DNA from 2 places in the Streptococcus sp. KHUD_017 genome. Region 1 is predicted to be linked to the other one. Evidence: predicted binding sites of a transcription regulator. Region 1 holds the regulator's gene; the other holds the start of a gene.
What was found. The regulator HrcA, encoded in region 1, represses chaperone genes, less so after heat shock. The targets are predictions, from matches to a motif close to TTAGCACTCNNNNNNNNNGAGTGCTAA.
Positions count from the first base shown of each region.

Region 2: ACVAMZ_RS02885 (ATP-dependent Clp protease ATP-binding subunit) is a predicted target of HrcA. The motif match lies at 1,996-2,022, and genes of this name have one in related genera.

Region 1 is NZ_CM142175.1:1,556,919-1,560,338, reverse strand. Features, by position in the region: partial or broken gene ACVAMZ_RS07755 (DUF2812 domain-containing protein) at 98-316, shown strand; gene ACVAMZ_RS07750 (DUF2812 domain-containing protein) at 338-850, shown strand; gene hrcA (heat-inducible transcriptional repressor HrcA) at 1,014-2,048, shown strand; gene grpE (nucleotide exchange factor GrpE) at 2,075-2,590, shown strand; gene dnaK (molecular chaperone DnaK) at 2,844-3,420, shown strand, end outside.
Region 2 is NZ_CM142175.1:586,325-589,744, reverse strand. Features, by position in the region: gene ACVAMZ_RS02900 (amino acid ABC transporter ATP-binding protein) at 49-783, opposite strand; gene ACVAMZ_RS02895 (amino acid ABC transporter permease) at 783-1,466, opposite strand; gene ACVAMZ_RS02890 (DUF1797 family protein) at 1,669-1,899, shown strand; gene ACVAMZ_RS02885 (ATP-dependent Clp protease ATP-binding subunit) at 2,139-3,420, shown strand, end outside.

The DNA.
Region 1 (3,420 bases):
TTTAAACATTTTGAAAGTATAAAATATCTACATCAGCCGTTCAAAAATTGGCGTAAATTTTACCATAATATTTTTGTTTAAATAAAGATTTTTTTATGTCAAACGGATTTTAACAATGCGGATGCTTCCTATTTTGCTCCTCTTTTTAGCTCTACTACCGGTTTTCTCAAAGTTTGTCAGTGGAAGAGGTTATTTCGGTTGGGGAATGTTTTTGATTGTTATCATAGACTGTACTTTATTGATAGTTTTCACGATTCAGATTTCTTATATTTTTTGGAGATTGTTTCAAAAGTGGAAAGAATTATCTGATAAATAAAACCATTTTGGAGGTTAGACAATGAATAGCAAAGTACAATTTCGAATGTTTACCATTTTTGATTTGGATAAGGTAGAAGATTATTTGCATGAGATGCATTTGAAAGGTTGGAAATTTAAATCGAATCGTTTTGGCTTTTTCTATTTTGAACAATGCCGACCAGATGATGTGATTTACCGTGTGTGGAATACCAGCTACCTTAGAAAAAATGAGGTAGATTTACAAAGTGTTAAGGATAGAGGATGGGAATTTGTGGAAAATTGTTCTTATACTGTTTTTCGAAAAGCAACTTGTGATGTAGATTTAAATGATCAATCTTTCATGGACAATCGTCTTCGATGGGCTGATGTGAAATCTAGACTTCGTATATCTACAGTTTCTATCTCTGGCGGTCTAGTTATTTGTATGAGCTTGTTTCGCGAAAGTCTCTCTCAGTCTTTCTTTGTTATTTTCGCCCTTTATGCCCTCATGATTTCTTACCTAATCTATAGTTTTTATAGACTTAAAAAGAAATATCTTGAGAATGTAAGATGATTTTCTAGGTCCTCAGACCGATTTTTAGCACTCTTGATAAAAGAGTGCTAATTTTTTGAGTTTTTGTCTTGACATTCTTTTCTAAGGGTGTATAATAGAATCATAAGTTAGCACTTGGATGTGTCGAGTGCTAAAAAAAGATCTATCAGAGAGGAGTGACGAGATGGTTACGGAACGTCAGCAGAATATTTTAAATCTGATTATTGACATCTTTACCAAAACGCACGAACCTGTTGGATCTAAAGCCTTGCAAGAGTCTATCAACTCTAGTAGTGCTACCATTCGAAATGATATGGCAGCTCTAGAAAAGCAAGGTTTGCTTGAAAAGGCTCATACTTCCAGTGGTCGTATGCCGAGTGTGGCTGGTTTTCAATACTATGTCAAACACTCCCTATCCTTTGACCGTTTAGCTGAAAATCAAGTTTATGAGATTGTAAAAGCCTTTGATCAAGAATTCTTCAAGCTTGAGGATATTCTTCAAGAGGCAACGAAAATCTTGTCAGACTTGAGTGGTTGTACGGTTGTAGCACTGGATGTAGAACCAAGTAGGCAGAAGCTAACAGCTTTTGATATTGTTGTCCTCGGGCAACATACAGCTCTTGCTGTTTTTACGCTTGATGAGTCTAGAACAGTTACCAGTCAGTTTTTGATTCCGAGAAATTTCTTGCAGGAGGATTTAAATCGTCTCAAGACTATGATTCAGGAACGTTTCCTGCAACAGACTGTTTTGGATATTCACTACAAGATTCGGACAGAGATTCCGCAGATTATCCAACGTTACTTTACAACAACGGATAACGTCATGGACCTCGTCGAACATATCTTCAAAGAAATGTTCAATGAAAACATCGTGGTTTCTGGGAAAGTCAATCTTTTGAATTTCGCTAATTTAGCGGCCTATCAATTTTTTGATCAGCCACAAAAGGTTGCTTTGGAAATTCGAGAGAATCTGATTGGCGACCAGATGCAAAGTGTCCGAGTTGCGGATAGCAAAGAATCTTGTCTTGCTGACTTAGCAGTGATTAGCAGTAAGTTCCTGATTCCCTATCGTGGATTTGGAATTCTTGCGATTATAGGTCCAGTCAATTTGAATTATCAACAATTGGTAAATCAACTCAATGTTGTTAATCGAGTTCTGACTATGAAGTTGACGGATTTTTACCGCTATCTCAGCAGCAATCACTATGAAGTGAATTAAGATTGAAATCATTAAAGGAGGCGAAAATGGCCCAAGATATAAAAAATGAAGAAGTAAAAGAAGAGGAAGTTGTTGAACCAGTAGAAGAAACAACTACCGAGAAGTCGGAATTGGACTTAGCGAATGAACGTGCCGAAGAATTTGAAAACAAATATCTTCGTGCCCATGCAGAAATGCAAAACATTCAGCGCCGTGCCAACGAAGAACGCCAACTCTTGCAACGCTATCGTAGCCAAGATTTGGCAAAAGCAATCTTGCCATCACTTGATAACCTTGAACGCGCCCTTGCCGTTGAAGGGTTGACAGATGATGTCAAAAAAGGACTAGAAATGGTCCAAGAAAGCTTGATTCATGCTCTGAAAGAAGAAGGGATTGAAGAAATTCCAGCAGATGGAGAATTTGACCATAACTATCACATGGCTATTCAAACCCTCCCAGCTGATGATGAACATCCAGCAGACACTATCGCACAAGTCTTCCAAAAAGGCTACAAACTACATGACCGCATCCTACGCCCAGCCATGGTAGTTGTCTATAACTAGGCTAGAGAACTTAAAAACCTTGTCCGAAACGACAGAAAACTATGAAGAAAGATAAAAAATTATTCAGCTTTGCAATAGTGAGCGAAGCGAACCATTGGCGATACTCTTCGCCGTGACGCTATTTACGCAAACTTTGAGACCTTAGGCTCAAAGTTTAGTCAAAGAGATTAACGAAGTTAAGCTCTGACGGCGCCGTCACCTAAGAAGAGTATCAAAAAGAAAAATAGAATATAAAATTTAAGGAGAAAAACACATGTCTAAAATTATCGGTATTGACTTAGGTACAACAAACTCAGCAGTAGCAGTTCTTGAAGGAACTGAAAGCAAAATCATCGCAAACCCAGAAGGTAACCGCACAACTCCATCTGTAGTTTCATTCAAAAACGGTGAAATCATCGTTGGTGACGCTGCAAAACGTCAAGCAGTAACAAACCCAGATACAGTGATCTCTATCAAATCTAAAATGGGTACTTCTGAAAAAGTTTCTGCTAACGGTAAAGAATACACTCCACAAGAAATCTCAGCTATGATTCTTCAATACTTGAAAGGTTACGCTGAAGACTACCTTGGTGAAAAAGTAACCAAGGCTGTTATCACCGTTCCAGCTTACTTTAACGATGCTCAACGTCAAGCAACTAAAGACGCTGGTAAAATTGCTGGTCTTGAAGTAGAACGTATCGTCAACGAACCAACTGCAGCAGCCCTTGCATACGGTTTGGACAAGACTGACAAAGAAGAAAAAATCTTGGTATTCGACCTTGGTGGTGGTACATTTGACGTATCTATCCTTGAACTCGGTGACGGTGTCTTTGACGTATTGGCAACTGCAG
Region 2 (3,420 bases), 890 kb from region 1:
AGTCTGAAACTATAAGAAAAAGCCCTCTTGGAGCTTTTCATCATATTCTTACAAAACCTTACTCAAGAAATCCTTGGTTCTTTGTTCTTGTGTTTGATCAAAAATTTGCTCAGGTGTTCCATCCTCGACAACTACACCGTCAGCCATAAAAATAACACGGTCTGCTACTTCACGCGCAAAGCCCATCTCATGTGTTACGATGACCATGGTCATACCTGACTTGGCAAGTTCTTGCATAACTGCTAGTACTTCCCCTACCATTTCTGGGTCTAGGGCAGAAGTCGGTTCATCAAAGAGTAGGACATCTGGTTCCATAGCAAGACCACGCGCGATAGCGATACGCTGTTGTTGCCCGCCCGACAAGCTTTGTGGATAGGCATCGGCCTTATCTGGCAATCCAACCTTTTCCAAGAGCTCAAGCGCTCTCTTCTCAGCCACTTCCTTACTTTCTCCCTTAGTCTTAATCGGAGAAAGTGTAATGTTTTCCATGACTGTCATATTCGGGAAGAGATTGAACTGTTGGAAAACCATTCCCATCTTTTCGCGCATGGCAAAAAGGTCATTTTTCTTATCCGTAATGTCAACACCCTCAAAGATAACCTTTCCTTTTGTAGCTTCTTCAAGGAGATTCATCGAGCGAAGGAGGGTTGACTTACCGCTACCAGATGGTCCAATAATGACCACTACTTCCCCTTTTTTAATTTCAAGATCAATCCCTTTTAAAACTTCATTTTTGCCAAAACTTTTATGAAGGTTTTCAATTTTTATAAGTGTTTCAGTCATTATTTTTTATCTCCTTGTCCCATACGATTTTCAAAAGCTTTCAAGGCCAGCGTCAAGATAGAGGTCATAATCAAGTAGTAAAAGGCTGCAAATAGAAGTGGAGTTAAAGGTAAGTATGTGGTTGTTGACACCGTAGTAGCTCCATTCCACAACTCCATAACCCCGATAGCTGACAAGAGCGAGCTATCCTTGATAATGGTAATAAACTCATTCCCCAAGGCTGGTAAAATATTCTTGATAGCCTGTGGTAAAATGACATAGCGCATAGCATTTTTAGGGCGAATACCTAGTGAATAGGCTGCTTCTAGTTGTCCTTTTGGCACTGCATTAATCCCAGCACGAACAGTTTCTGATACATAGGCACCACTATTCATAGAGATAATGATAATCCCTGGGATCAAACGAGTCAGATCAACATCTAAGATTCCAATTTGAATAGTCGGAGCACTAATATGCATCAAGGCAAAGGCAATCATAATCTGCACCATCATCGGTGTCCCACGGAAGACCCAGATGTAAAGATTAGCAAACCAAACAAGTGGTTTAATCTTCGAACGTTGTGCAAAGGCCAACAACACTCCTAGAATAGTCCCTAAAAAGACCACTAAGATAGAAATGATAATGGTAACAATAGCGCCGTAGTTAAAATATGGCAAATATTTCGGTAAAAAAGAAAAATTCATGGATGCTCTACTTTCTACATTTAATTTAAACTTAAAACTTGTATAAGGATAACATATTTTGTATAAAAATGCAACATCCTTACCTGATATTTTCAATAAATTTTCAAAGACGAGGGAAATAGCGAGAAATCTAAGTTTTTTCTAGTCAAGTAGAGTCTGTTTATGGTAAAATAGTAAAGATAAGAAATGGAGGAGAATCAAAATGGAATCACATTTGGTTAGAATCATCAATCGCTTAGAAGCAATGACAAAAGATGGTGGTAACTTGAAACGTAACTTTGAACGCGAAGGAGTTGTTGTCGCAGAGGTTGCTTTTAACCATGACGAAGAAAACGGACCACTCTTTACACTTCGTGATGTTGAAGCTCGTGAAACGTATACATTTGATAGCATTGACTTGATTGCAATGGAAATCTACGAACTTTTATACTAATAGTTGAATAGAGGCGGGAAAGTCTCCTGCTTTGACCAATGAAAATCCTTTTTGCATGACAAATAGGATTTTTCTTTTTATCCCTATATTTCATCTACAAAACTCTTTTATCATGAGTTCTAAGACTCAATCTTTTTACTTGCTTTCCCCTTCAATCATGATATAATGAGACTAAAGAACTTTGACTATTCTTGACCTTTCTTTTTTAGTCAAAGCCAAGAAAGAAACGAGGTAGAGGTATGCTCTGTCAAAATTGTAAAATCAATGACTCAACAATCCATCTTTACACCAATCTTAATGGACAACAAAAGCAAATTGACCTTTGTCAAAATTGCTACAAAATTATCAAAACAGATCCTAACAATAGCTTATTTAAAGGAATTACAGATTTAAACAACCGTGATTTTGATCCCTTTGGAGACTTCTTTAACGATCTGAACAACTTTAGACCTTCTTCAAATAACAATGTTCCTCCAACTCAGTCAGGTGGTGGTTATGGCGGCAATGGTGGTTATGGTTCCCAAAATCGCGGGCCAGCTCAAACACCTCCTCCTAGTCAAGAAAAAGGACTCTTGGAAGAATATGGTATCAATATAACTGAGATTGCCCGTCGTGGAAATGTCGACCCTGTTATCGGTCGTGACGAAGAAATCATCCGTGTCATTGAAATTCTCAACCGTAGAACCAAAAACAATCCCGTCCTTATCGGAGAGCCTGGTGTTGGTAAGACAGCCGTTGTCGAAGGCCTCGCTCAAAAAATTGTAGATGGAGATGTCCCTCATAAACTTCAAGGGAAAGAAGTCATCCGCTTAGACGTTGTTAGCCTTGTCCAAGGCACAGGAATTCGTGGCCAGTTTGAAGAGCGTATGCAGAAACTCATGGAGGAAATCCGAAAACGTGAGGATATTATCCTCTTTATCGACGAAATTCATGAAATCGTTGGTGCTGGTTCTGCTGGAGACGGTAATATGGATGCAGGAAACATCCTCAAACCTGCCCTTGCTCGTGGCGAACTTCAGTTAGTGGGTGCTACTACCCTCAATGAATATCGCATCATCGAAAAGGATGCAGCCCTTGAGCGCCGTATGCAACCTGTCAAAGTTGATGAACCAACAGTGGAAGAAACTATCACTATCCTCAAAGGTATTCAAAAGAAATACGAGGATTATCACCACGTTCATTATACAGACGCTGCTATTGAAGCCGCTGCTACTCTTTCTAACCGCTACATCCAAGATCGTTTCTTGCCAGATAAGGCTATTGACCTTTTAGATGAAGCTGGTTCAAAAATGAACTTAACTTTGAATTTTGTGGATCCAAAGGTTATCGACCAACGCTTAATCGAAGCAGAAAATCTCAAGGCTCAAGCAACTCGAGATGAAGATTTTGAAAAAGCAGCCTACTTCCGTGACCAGATTGCTAAATATAAGGAAATGCAAAAGACCAAGGTAACGGATCAGGATACTCCAATCATCAGCGAAAAGACGATTGAACACATTATTGAGCAAAAGACTAATATTC